One region of the Tessaracoccus lacteus genome, then DNA from elsewhere that is predicted to be linked to it. Evidence: predicted binding sites of a transcription regulator. Region 1 holds the regulator's gene; each other region holds the start of a gene.
The links. Region 1 encodes LexA, which represses DNA repair genes until DNA is damaged. Its sites were predicted from a motif close to TCGAACANNTGTTCGA; they were not measured.
Positions count from the first base shown of each region.

Region 1 (4,305 bases):
CCCTACGACCGTGGCGACCTGGTGGACCGCATCCACAGGACGGCGCGGATCATCTCCCTAGAGCACACCGGCGAGGGCACCGAGATCCACGCCCGAGTCCGCCCCGACCTCGCCGACGAGCTTGCCCCCTACCGACGTGACTGACCCCGGCGCGATCCTCGCGGCCGCCGTCGGCACCATCGGGGGACAGGCACGCCCCGGGCAGCAGCTGATGGCCGACGCGGTGGCCGAGGCCATCGGGGACGGCACCCACCTCCTTGTGCAGGCGGGCACGGGCACGGGCAAGTCGCTGGGCTACCTCGCCCCGGCGCTCGCCCGGATCATCGACTCGGGCGACCGTGACCGCGTCGTGGTCGCCACCGCGACGCTGGCGCTGCAGGCGCAGCTCGCCACCAAGGACATCCCCACGGCTCTCGACGCCGCCGAGGCCGTCACGGGGAAGAGGCCGAAGGCCGCCATCCTCAAGGGCCGCACCAACTACGCGTGCCTCTACAAGGTGCGCGGCGGTGGCCCGCTCGAGCAGGACTCGCTGCTCGGTGCCGAGTCCCTGGTCGAGGCCGCGGCCGCCGGCAAGGGCGACGACGTCGGACGGTTCGGCGCCGAGGTGCTCGCCCTGCGCGAATGGGTCGAGGAGGAGGCCCAGCGAGAGGGGCTCGCCGACCGCGACGACGCCCCGTCCCACACGGCCAGGGGCTGGGCACAGGTCTCGATCCCGACCCGCGAATGTCTGGGAGTGGCCAGCTGCCCCTTCGGCAACGAGTGCTTCGTCGAACGTTCCCGCGAGCAGGCCCGGGACGCCAGCCTCGTCATCACCAACCACGCGCTGCTCGCGATCAACGCCATGCACGGCGGCACCGTGCTGCCCGAGCACGCCGCGCTGATCGTCGACGAGGCGCACGAGCTCGTCAGCCGCATCACCACGGCCGCCACCGACGAGCTGACGCCCGGCCTGGTCGAGCGGACGGCGCGCCGCTGCCTGACCTGGCTCGACGACGACCTCGGCGCCGACTTCCTGACCCAGGCCGACGACGTCCGCGAGGCCCTCGACGAGTCGGAGGCCGGCCGGGTGACGGCCACGTCCGCGCCGCTTGTGCGCGCCGCCGAGGCGCTGCGCGACGTCGCCCGCAGGGTTGTCAGCGCGCTCGGGAAGGGCGACGGCGACAAGAGTGCCCCCGACCCCGACCGGCAGCAGGCCGCCTCCGCAGCCCAGGAGGTCTTCGACGTCGCCGAACGCATCGCCAAGCTGGCCGACGTGGACGTCGTGTGGGTCTCCCACTCCGAGATCGTGGGGGCCGCCGCGTATGTCGCGCCGCTGAACGTCGCCGGGCTCCTGCGTGAGCAGGTGTTCGCCGAGACGCCGACGGTGCTGACGTCCGCCACCCTGTCGCTGGGCGGGTCCTTCGAGCCCGCTGCCGCGAGCGTCGGACTGAGGGCCGCGGACCGCGTGGCGGCCGGGGCCGAGGCGCCCGACCCGCTCGCCTGGCGGGGTCTGGACGTCGGCTCGCCGTTCGACTACCGGCGCCAGGGCATCCTGTACGTCGCGAAGAAGGGCCCCGAGCCCGGCCGCGACGGGCTGCGGGAGGAGACGCTGCGGGAGATCGCCCAGCTCATGTGGGCCGCCGGCGGGCGCACGCTCGGGCTGTTCGCGTCGCGGCGTGCGGCCGAGCAGGCCGCCGAGTGGTGCCGCCTTGAGCTGCCGGACCTGACGATCCTGTGCCAGGGCGACGCGCAGCTCTCGGAGCTGACCGCGCGCTTCGCGGCGGAGCAGGACACGAGCCTGTTCGGCACCATGTCCCTGTGGCAGGGGGTCGACGTGCCGGGGGAGACCTGCCAGCTCGTCATCATCGACAAGATCCCGTTCCCTCGCCCCGACGACCCGCTGATGCAGGCCAGGAAGAGGGCGGTCGACGACGCGGGCGGCAACGGCTTCATGTCGGTCGCCGCGACGCACGCCGCCCTGCTGCTCGCGCAGGGCGCAGGCCGCCTGATCCGACGCTCGACAGACCGGGGCGTCGTCGCGGTGTTGGATCCGCGGCTGGTCACCAAGCGCTACGGGTCGTTTCTGAAGTCGTCCCTGCCCGACTTCTGGCTGACCACCGACGGCGACGTCGCCGTCCAGGCTCTGCGCAGGCTCCGCGGCGAGGAGTAGCGCTCAGAGTCGGCGCATGACGGCGACGACCTTGCCCATGATGCTGGCGTGCGTGCCGTCGATGGGGGAGTAGTCGGGGTTGTGCGGCAGCAGCCACACGTGCCCGTCTTTGCGCTGGAACGTCTTGACGGTGGCCTCGTCGTCGAGAAGGGCCGCGACGATGTCGCCGTTGACCGCATCGCTCTGCTGGCGCACCACGACCCAGTCCCCGTCGCAGATCGCGGCGTCGATCATCGAGTCGCCCCGCACCTCGAGCATGAAGATCGTGCCCTCACCGACCAGCTGCTTCGGCAGCGCGAAGACATCCTCGATCTCCTGCTCGGCGAGGATCGGCCCGCCGGCGGCGATGCGGCCGACCAGCGGCGTGGGGACCGACGGGGCCGTCGAGTCGTAGGACTGCTCCGGCGTCAGGGCCGCTCCCAGCCCCGGGCCGGGCGCCTCGACGCCTGCCTCGTCGTCGGGCAGCTTCACCACCATCGCGCGGGGGCGGTTGGGGTCGCGACGCAGGAAGCCCTTGTCCTCGAGGACCTTCAGCTGGTGGCTGACGGACGAGGTCGACGCCATGCCCGCGCGCTTGGCGATCTCGCGGATGCTCGGCGGGTAGCCGACGGCCTCGATGGATTCGCGGATGACGCGCAGGATCGCGACCTGGCGCATGGTCAGCCCGTGTCGGTTCTCCGGGCCGTCTGGGAGCTCGGAGATGTCTCCGAGCTGCGTCCTCAGCTGGGCGTTGGTCGGGCGTCCTCGGCGGGGGTTCGTGTCAGCCATGTACAGATGCTAGCGCCGCTCGGAACAGGTGTTCGATAAGACGCGCCGTGTCGTCGGATCAGAAACTGTCGGTCGGCCCTGTTTGAGTGATCCGTGTCGCACCCGCGACACGCCGGAGAAGAAACTTCGAACGACTGTTCCAATGTGGCCTTCGGCGGGCTATAGTGTGATTCGAACAAACGTTCTAGGCTTCACGAAGGGAGAGGTCCCATGACCGCTTCGACCACCACCTCGTTCACGGTTGTCGGCACCGGTGACCGTCGCCGCGTCGTCACCCCTGCCGGCCGGCCCGACCTCCGCCTGCCCCGCGCCCACGCGCCGCGCCCCATCGCCCCCGGTCGCGTCGGCTCCGTGTCCTCCTGTGTTGCGGCCCGTGTCGAGGTGCCCGTCCCGTCGACCCTGTGGCTGAAGATCAAGGTGGCCGCCGTCGGCGTGCTGGCCATTGCCGGCGTGGCCGCCTCGGCGTCCTCGTTCATCGCCATGGCCCAGTCTGATCCGGTCACCGGGTACGTCGCCGGAGACCCCGCCTGGGCGCACGTCACGCAGCCTTGACCGAGGGTGCGCGCGGCGTGTCGGCGGTTGTCCCGGCGCCCGCGTCGGCGTAGGATCACAACATCTAGTGGCTGTGACGCGCTTTGACACCATAACTTGTGTTATTTCGTCAAGTGTGCTCGCCCGTGACCTACGACGACTGGACCGCACATGCACTGCCCGTTCTGCCGGCACGCCGACACCAAGGTGTCGGACTCCCGTGCCACCGAGGATGGCTCGGCCATCCGTCGGCGGCGGATGTGCCCCGCGTGCGAGCGTAAGTTCACCACGGTCGAGCAGATCGTGCTGACGGTCGTCAAGCGGTCGGGGGTCGTCGAGCCGTTCAGCAGGGACAAGGTCATCGGCGGCGTGTCGAAGGCGTGCAAGGGCAGGCCGGTGTCGGCGGCCCAGCTCGCCTCTCTCGCGCAGCGGGTGGAGGAGTCGCTGAGGGCCTCCGGGCAGGCCGAGATCCCGGCCGAGAGCATCGGGGTGGCCATCCTCGGTCCGCTCGAGGAACTCGATGCCGTCGCCTATCTCCGCTTCGCCAGCGTCTACCGCAACTACGAGTCGGTCGACGACTTCCAGCGCGAGATCGACGCCATCCGGCTCGGCCAGGACGAGGCCCAGCCGCGGCGGGAGGCCACGCCTCCCGCGCTCGCGCAGGACCCGCTCATCAGCTGAGCGCCTGCCCAACCAGCAACAGATCAACGAGTTTCGACACCAAGGGGTACATCATGACCGCGACCGCAGCGCGCTCCAACCGCCGCAAGTCCGACAACGGGTCCACGGGGCTCACGATCTCGCGCGTCTTCACCACGAAGGGGGTGCACCCCTACGACGAGGTGGAGTGGGAGCGC
Region 1 covers NZ_CP123967.1:1,819,236-1,823,540, reverse strand. The annotation lists gene hflX (GTPase HflX) at 1-144, shown strand, start outside; gene QH948_RS08420 (ATP-dependent DNA helicase) at 212-2,149, shown strand; gene lexA (transcriptional repressor LexA) at 2,153-2,917, opposite strand; gene QH948_RS08410 (hypothetical protein) at 3,128-3,469, shown strand; gene nrdR (transcriptional regulator NrdR) at 3,620-4,129, shown strand; gene QH948_RS08400 (vitamin B12-dependent ribonucleotide reductase) at 4,183-4,305, shown strand, end outside.

Region 2 (4,305 bases), 1.3 Mb from region 1:
GGTCCAGAGCCTTCAGCTGTGCGGTGAGCGTGTCGGAGTCCGGGACCTTCCCGTCGGTGGGGATCCCCGCGGCCTGCGCGAGCCCGGTGCCAGCCGTGGCGGGCGCCTCACTCTCCTCGACCTGAGGGGCGAAGATGGAGACGTCGACGGTGTCCGGCGCCCCCTCGCGCGTCAGTCCGGCGGCCGTGAGCAGGGGCGCGTGGAACACGGCGACGAGGAAACCGCCGAGCAGAAGGAGGCAGCTCAGTACGCCGACGACGACCCATTCGGCCACTCGTCTCTTCGGCATCGGCTCCTCCAAAGCGCTATTCTGCAGGCAGCAGACGGCCCCGGCGGGGCGGTTCCCCAATCATAGGAGTGCGCCAAGTGAGCGAAGACGCCCCGGCCGGCTTCAGGCCCATCGATCCCGGTCGACGGATCCTTTTCGACGTGACGGTGGAGATCCCCAAGGGGACCAAGAACAAGTACGAGATGGACCACAACACCGGTCGCATCCGACTGGACCGGACGCTGTTCACCTCCACTCAGTACCCGTATGACTACGGCTTCGTCGAGGGGACCCTCGGCCAGGACGGCGACCCGCTCGACGCGATGATCATCGGCAACGACCCGACGTTCCCCGGCTGCCTTGTCGAGTGCTACGCCGTCGCCATGTTCCGTATGACCGACGAGATGGGCGGCGACGACAAGGTGCTGTGCGTCGCGACGGCAGACACGCGCCGCGGCAACATCACCGACCTGTCGTCGGTGCCGGAGCACATGCTGCTCGAGATCGAGCACTTCTTCTCCGTCTACAAGGACCTCGAGCCCGGCAAGTCCGTCGAGGGCGCGACCTGGACCGGCCGCGAAGAGGCGGAGGCCGAGGTCGCGGAGTCGTTCGAGCGCGCCAAGGGCACGCCCTACGAGCACCACCACGTGAACTTGGCCTGACCGCCTGACGTCATCACCGCCCGCGCCACCTCAGGCGCGGGCGGTTTCGTCTGTCATGGCATGGTCGAACTCGGGCAGTCTCGTCTGTCGAGGCGGTCGAGACCGTGGTGGCCGAGTAGTGCAGTGGTTGTAGGTGCGAACGCGACGAGTCTGTCGAGGCGGGCGAGAGCGTGGTGGCCTCTCACAGAGACCCGTCCCGCTGGCGCCGTGCAGCGCCCCGACGCAAGCGCCCGCGCCCGCGCCGGCGTCAACCTGCCAGCGTCAGCCCCAGCCAGGCGGCTGCAAGACACCCGACGACCGTCAGCACCAGATAGGCCGCCGCGATCCGTCGACTGCGGCGCCCGACGAGCCGCGCGACCTGCCACGACGCAGTCGAGAAGGTGGTGAAGCCACCGCAGAACCCCGTCCCGAGGATGCCCAGCGGTGCCCCCGTCAGCGTGCCTGTGGCGACGCCCAGCACGAAGGAGCCCGTCACGTTGATGGCGAGCGTCGCGACCCAGGGTAGCGTGGCGAACAGTGCCTCGCTGCGGGCGCGGAGCGCGGTGTCGACCAGCGACCTGGCCACGGCGCCCAGCCCTCCGGCAAGGCATGTCAGCAGGAGAATCAGCATTTCGACACCCTGCCCGCCGCTGCGCGTGCCGTCAGCAACAACCCCTTGTCAGGAGCCTGGCCCGACTTCAACGCGTCCCCGACGCGAGCACCCTCGGGCGACATCAGCGTGACCATCCAATGCTGAGCCGCGCGCGTCATCACCGTGACCCCCTCATCATGAGTCGCCACGTCGCAAAGTGCGCGAGACCCGCGACGCACACCCCCGCAAGCGCCTCGGCCGCGACTATCAGGACGCCTGAGGGGTGGGTGGCGCCCTGCACGGCGAGCGACGACCAGGAAGTGAACGCGCCGATTCCACCAACCACGAGGAACATGCGCCACGCCTCGTGCCGATGCCCAAGCAGTGCCGACACCACGCCCAGGAGAAGACAGCCGAGGAGGTTGACCGCTGCGAGGGCGACGACCTGGTCACCGACCAGGTGCAGGATCCCCATCCGCCCGGCGGTCCCGAGGCAGCCGCCGGCGAAGACTGCGCCGATCTTAGGGAGGCGGGATCTGTTCACCGCCCCAGCACACCACACCCGACTGCTTCTGAAAATCGGGCAGTGCCCGCTTCTCCCCGGTCCCGTCACGAAAAACGACCAACACCCCGCACGAGGTTTCACCCTCAGCGAACACGTCGAACATGCGAACGATTTCTGTCGGTGCCGATCTCTACCGTGAAGACATGGAACCCACGACCAGACTCACCACCGACGCGGCACTGACCGCAATCCGTGCCGCGCTGGCCGCCATCGACCACCCCCAACGCACCCACATCAGCCACCACGAACGCCTCACCCTCCTCCAGACCGCCCGCCGCGCCCAGGGACAACTCGCCGGCCTCGTGGCCATGCTCACCGGCGAAGCAGAAGCCAACCACTCCGCCGAAGCCGTCGCCGGAACCCAACTCCCCACCCTCCTCGGCCAGCAGGAACACCTCGATGTCCGCGACGCCCTGCGTTCCGTCACGCAGGCCCGCGACATCGCCCACCACGACGACGTGGCCCACCGCGTCATCGACGGCAGCCTCTCGCCCCAGCATGCCCAGGCCATCCGCCGCACCCTCGACACCCTCCCCCACGCCCTCAACACCGGCCAGCGCGACCACGCCAGGCAGTACCTCATCGACAAGGCCGCCACCGTGACACCCGGCCGCCTGACCGCCTCCACCGACGACCTGCTGGCCGCCGTCGCACCCGAACTGGTCCCCACCGCCGAGGAACGCGACGCCCGACTCGCCCGGCAGCGCGCCGACGCCCTCGCCCGCCGCTCCTTCACCTGGGGCGAAGACACCGCCCACCCCGGCTCCTGGTACTTCAAAGGCTCCCTCCCCACCCTCGAAGCCGAACAGGTCATCCGCGCGATCACCATCGAGGTCAACCACGCCAAACGCGCCCAACGACGCCAGCACCGCCGACACGACACACCCCGCTGGGACCAGCGCCAGGCCGACGCCCTCACCACCCTCGCGACCACGGCAGCACCGCCAGCCGATCCCCCACAGCCGAAGCCGCCAACCCTCCGACAGGCTCAGGGCGTTTCGACAAGCTCAACGAACCGCGGATCTGAAGGCTCCGACGCCAGCAACAGCCCAGACCCATACACACCCGCGACGCTTGTCGTGACCATCGACTACACCGAACTCGCCACCCAACTCCACGCCTCCGGCCAACTCCCATCCGGAGCCCGCCTCCCAGCCAAAGAACTACGCCGCCTGGCCTGCGACGCCCAGATCATCCCCATCGTCCTGGGCGCACAGGCCGAGATCCTCGACGTCGGCCGCGCACACCGCTTCGTCACCCCCGCCATCCGCCACGCCCTCAACCTCCGCGACAACGGCTGCATTTTCCCCGGCTGCCACGCCACCGCCCTCGAATGCGACGCCCACCACGTCATCCCATGGTGGGCAGGCGGCAGCACATCCCTCGACAACCTCGCACTGCTCTGCCCCTACCACCACCCCAAAGTCGAACCCACCCACACCGGCCCCGGCGCAGGCACCACCTCCGCCGACGGCTGGCACATCACCTTCAACCCCCACACCGGCAGACCCACACTCGGCCGAGAACCCCCAGACACCAGCTGACCCAGCCCGCCCGGCCCCACGCCCGGACGGCAATAGCCGCCGCGGTACCGGGAGCGGGGACCGGGGACCGGGCGCCGGACGCGCCGCTTCATGGCCGGCCTCTGCCCACCGCCGGCGCGTCAGGCCTCCGCCGAACGCCCAGGGAGTCGGGCAGTCGGCGGGAGCGGTGTGGAAGACTTTCGGGCATGTCCCGCTACCTCATGCTGCGCACCCCGTCTGCCAACCGCGTCTACGCAGGCGAGGCTGCGCCGCTGACGGCCGCTGAGCTGGAGCTCACTGCGCCGTTCGCGCGCGACATCGCCGACGTGGAGATCGCGGGCGTGGGCTACCTCGCCTTCGACGCCGACGACCTGGCCCCAACGCAGCTGGCGACGCTGGCCACCCAGTCGGCCTGCTTCGCCCTGTTCGAGTCGGCCGGGGATCTGCTGCGTCCCGTGGCGCTGCCCCGGCCCTTCGACCTGGATGACGACCTGATCACCATCCCGAAGTACCAGGGCAAGACCAACGAACAATTCACCCAACTGCTTCTCAGCGTGACTCTCGCCGCCGTCACCCGCGAGCCTACGGGCCCACGACAGGTGCTCGATCCGCTAGCCGGCCGCGGCACCACCCTCTCGACGGCCCTACTGCTCGGCCACGACGCGTACGGCGTCGAGGGCGACGAGAAGGCCTTCCAGCAGATGGCGTCGTTCTAC
Region 2 covers NZ_CP123967.1:551,309-555,613, reverse strand. The annotation lists gene dacB (D-alanyl-D-alanine carboxypeptidase/D-alanyl-D-alanine endopeptidase) at 1-289, opposite strand, end outside; gene QH948_RS02440 (inorganic diphosphatase) at 472-930, shown strand; gene QH948_RS02435 (fluoride efflux transporter FluC) at 1,178-1,540, opposite strand; gene QH948_RS02430 (CrcB family protein) at 1,680-2,045, opposite strand; gene QH948_RS02425 (HNH endonuclease signature motif containing protein) at 2,210-3,610, shown strand; gene QH948_RS02420 (TRM11 family SAM-dependent methyltransferase) at 3,796-4,305, shown strand, end outside.
Region 2: a site for LexA is predicted at 2,162-2,177, ahead of QH948_RS02425 (HNH endonuclease signature motif containing protein). Genes of this name have one in related genera too.

Region 3 (4,305 bases), 880 kb from region 1:
ACTGCAAACGCGATTCCATGCCTCAGGTACTTCACAGCCGCTCTCCATTGACGCGATTACCAATCGTCACCCTTCAACCGCCACGCTAGCCAGCCCCCTACTGCTCTGTCCAGGGCGGTCTCATCCCGGTTCACCAGGAGGAGGGACTGTACGTTTTCCGGTGTAACTCCGACGTAGGAGGTACCCGATGAGGATGCAGGTTGAACCGGTCGCTGAGGCGGTCGTGATGGAGGTCCAGGACGAGGTGACGGCGACGGGAACGGCCCCGCTGGTGGACAAGGATTTGGTGGCGCAGCTCGTGGGCGACGCGCAGCGGCTGGGGCTGTCGGTGGAGGGCGAGGGCGGGCTGCTGGCGCAGCTGACCAAGCTGGTCCTGGAGTCGGCCCTGGAGGGCGAGATGACCGCGCATCTGGGCTATGACAAGCATGAGCGGGTCGAGGGCAGCGAGAACGCCCGCAACGGGACCCGGTCGAAGACGGTGCTGACGAAGGCCGGCCCGGTCGAGATCGCTGTGCCGAGGGATCGGGCCGGGTCGTTCGAGCCGGTCGTGGTGGCGAAGCGGCAACGGCGGCTGGGGGCGATCGAGGATGTGGTGTTGTCCCTGTCGGCTCGCGGGCTGACCCACGGCGACATCGCGGCGCATCTGGCCGACGTGTATGGCTCTGAGGTGTCGAAGACCACGATCTCGACGATCACCGACAAGGTCCTGGACTCGATGGGCGAGTGGCAGAACCGGCCGCTGGACCCGGTGTATCCGGTGCTGTTCATCGACGCGATCCATGTCAAAGTCCGTGACGGGCAGGTCGCGAACCGGCCGATCTACGTCGCGTTGGCGGTCACCGTCGACGGCCACCGCGACATCCTCGGGCTGTGGGCCGGTGACGCCGGCGAGGGCGCCAAGTACTGGCAGCAGGTGCTGACCGAGATCAAGAACCGCGGCGTGACGGACGTGTTGATGCTGGTGTGCGACGGGCTGGAAGGCTTGCCCGAGTCGGTCGGGAACGTGTGGCCGCAAACGATCGTGCGCTTGTGGGAGAACGCGTGGCCGGAGTTCGTCCCGTTCCTGCAGTTCGACAAGGAGATCCGCCGGATCGTGTGCACCACCAACGCGATCGAGTCGGTCAACGCTCGGATCCGCAAAGCCGTCAAGGCCCGCGGGCACTTCCCCAACGAGCAGGCCGCGCTCAAGTGCGTCTACCTCGCTGTGATGGCGCTGGACCCCACCGGCAAGGGACGAGCACGTTGGACGCAGCGCTGGAAGGGTGCCCTGAACGCGTTCGAGATCACCTTCGACGGTCGGCTCTCCGCCGGCCGCCGATATTGAGAGTCAAACAACCCATCATCGCCAAACTCAACGAACGCTTCGGCGACACCTACGGCACCGACGTCGTCGCAGGCGCCATGTCCAACATCGTCGTCAACCTCGCCCACCACCAAGGGCTTGCGGAACAAGCCGTGGCCAACACCCCGCAGCAGTTCGCCGAATCGCCCACCCTCGGCAAGGTGTTCATGGACGTCCTCATGGACGTCCGCGAGCAGACCCCACTGCTGGTCGACGACATCTTCCACGACCCTGCGCTGCTGGCCGAGCTGTCCAAGGCCCTGCCCGCCATGCTCTACGAGCACTTCAGCGGAGCGAAGTAGCCGGAGGATTGCGGGCTCATCGCAATCGAGGTTGTGGCGGGTCTGGGTCCTCCGGTCTCGAGTGGTGATCTCGCGACCTAGTTGGAGAGGTCGCGGATGCCGGGCGGAACGGCCGGACTTTGAACGGTTTTCGGGGGCGGAAACCCTTGTCCCGGTATTCGTACGGGTGTACGATTAGGTATGGATTCGTTGAGGGACGCCGGAGCCGACGCGTGGGAGGTCGCCTCCCAGCGCGCGGGCGTCATCGCGGGTCAGGCCGCGCAACTCAACGCCGATCTGGTGGGCCTGATGGTCGAGGTACTGGAGACCAACTGCTGGTCCGGTGGCGGGATCAGATCCCCTGAGCACTGGCTGCAGCTGATGACGGCCGTCTCACCCGCGCATGCGGCCGACATCGTGGCCGTGGCACGCCGGAAGGGCGACTTCCCCGAGCTGGAGGCCCGCCTGGCGCGGGGGACCGTGAGCCTGGACCAGATGGTCGTCGTCGCCCGACATGTGCCGGCCGAGTATGCCGAATCGGTCACCGAGTTCGTGCAGGCAGCGACCGTGTCCCAGCTGCGCCGTGTGTTGCCGAAGTACCTGTTCGAGCCCGGCACCCCCGGACCGGTCGAGGATCCTCCCGACCCCGTGGCGCCGGTCGACGACGCACCCAGACTGCAGATGGGGCTGCGTGATGGCAGATTCGTGCTGCGGTTCGACGCGAACCCGTTGGACGGGGCGCTGGTGGAGCAGGCCATCCGTGAAGCCAAGGATGCCCTGTTCACCGCCGGCGACCCCGACGCGACCCTGGCTGACGGGCTCGTCGAGTGCGCCTCCCGGAGCCTGCACCAGACCCGGCCGGCGTCCCGCCGTGAGCATTACCGGGTGCTGGTGCATCTGGATGCGGACGGGAACGGGTGGTTGAACAAGCGTGGCTCGTTGCCGTCGCGGCTAATGAAGAAGCTGACCTGCGACGGCACCCTGAAACCCGTGTGGACCCGGGATGCGAAGCCCGTCTCCGTCGGCCGGAGCATGCGGATCGTGCCCGAACGCACCCGCCGGTTGATCGAGGACCGTGACGGTGGCTGCCGGTTCCCGGGCTGCAACGTGACCGGATTCCTGGAGAATCACCACCTGTACCACTGGTCCAAGGGTGGCGCCACGGACATCGACACGCTGATCTCGTTGTGTCCCAGGCATCACCGGGAACACCACCAGGGAGAGTTCAGCATCGAGGGTGATCCCGGCACCCCGACCGGGCTGCGGTTCACCAACCGCCACGGACTGCCCATCGAACGCGACATCCCCGATGAGATCCCCGCACCGGATCATCCGCCGCCCGAGAAGCAGCCGATCCGCGGCTGGATCATGGACACCACCTCCATCAACTTCCGCCCCACCGGCTGAACCACCGACGGCGACCTCTCCGATCCGCCTGATCCGCTCTCATTCAGTCGGGCTGAGCCCGGCGGCGGGCTCGGCGACGCCCGGCGTCGGTCGGCTCGCCGAGGCTCAGCATGAGGCGGTTGGCCCAGCTGACGAAGGCCCCGGAGTTGACTAGGTCGACGATCGCGAGGTCGTCGAGACCCACATCCCGCAGCCGCGCGACGTGACCGGCGTCGAAGCGCACGGGGGTGGCGGTGAGTGCGGCGTGAAATGTCTCGACATCGAAAGAAATGGTCTGTCACAGGGGAATAGACGGCGGCGGGCGGGCGTTGGGATCCGCGTCGCAGGGTTTGGGCGACGCGCCCACCACGGCGCATAATGGAGCCCGATCGCAAGGCGTTGATGAGGCCATCACCTCGGAGCTGCCGGAAGAACGGCGGAGAGATCCGCTCACTAGACCCGGCCGCGGCGGCATTGAGAGGGGCGCACCTGATGCGCCCAAGGAGGGTGGTACCGCGGGCCCCGGCTCGTCCCTTCGGACGACGTCTGGACGAAGGAACCTTGGATGACCACCTACCGAGCCGTACCCGCGCAGGTCGACTTCCCTGCCCTTGAGCACGACATCCTGAAGCTGTGGGCAGCGAACGACACGTTCGAGAAGTCCCTGGCGCAGACCGCGGGCGGCGAGCCGTGGACGTTCTACGAGGGCCCGCCCACCGCCAACGGCATGCCCGGCACGCACCACATCGAGGCGCGCGTGTTCAAGGACCTGTTCCCCCGCTACAAGACGATGCGCGGCATGCACGTCGAGCGGAAGGCCGGCTGGGACTGCCACGGCCTGCCCGTCGAGCTCGCCGTCGAGAAGGAGCTCGGCTTCTCCGGCAAGCCCGACATCGAGGCCTACGGCATCGAGGCGTTCAACGAGAAGTGCCGCGAGTCCGTGCTGCGCCACGTCGGCGCGTTCAGCGACCTGACCGAGCGCATGGGCTACTGGGTCAACATGGACGAGGCCTACGTCACCATGAGCACGCAGTACGTCGAGTCGCTGTGGTGGGCGCTCAAGCAGATCCACTCCAAGGGCCTGCTCGAGGAGGACTACCGCGTCGCCCCGTACTGCCCCCGCTGCGGCACCGCGCTGTCGGACCACGAGCTGGCGCAGGGCTACGAGGACGTCGTCGACCCGTCGATCTTCGTGCGCTTCCCGCTCACGTCCGGCCCGCACGCCGGGACCACCGACCTGCTGGTGTGGACCACCACGCCGTGGACGCTGGTGTCGAACACAGCCGTCGCGGTGCA
Region 3 covers NZ_CP123967.1:2,700,494-2,704,798, forward strand. The annotation lists gene QH948_RS12555 (IS256 family transposase) at 227-1,324, shown strand; gene QH948_RS12560 (hypothetical protein) at 1,321-1,644, shown strand; gene QH948_RS12565 (HNH endonuclease signature motif containing protein) at 1,825-3,030, shown strand; gene QH948_RS12570 (carboxymuconolactone decarboxylase family protein) at 3,074-3,253, opposite strand; gene ileS (isoleucine--tRNA ligase) at 3,575-4,305, shown strand, end outside.
Region 3: a site for LexA is predicted at 1,803-1,818, ahead of QH948_RS12565 (HNH endonuclease signature motif containing protein). Genes of this name have one in related genera too.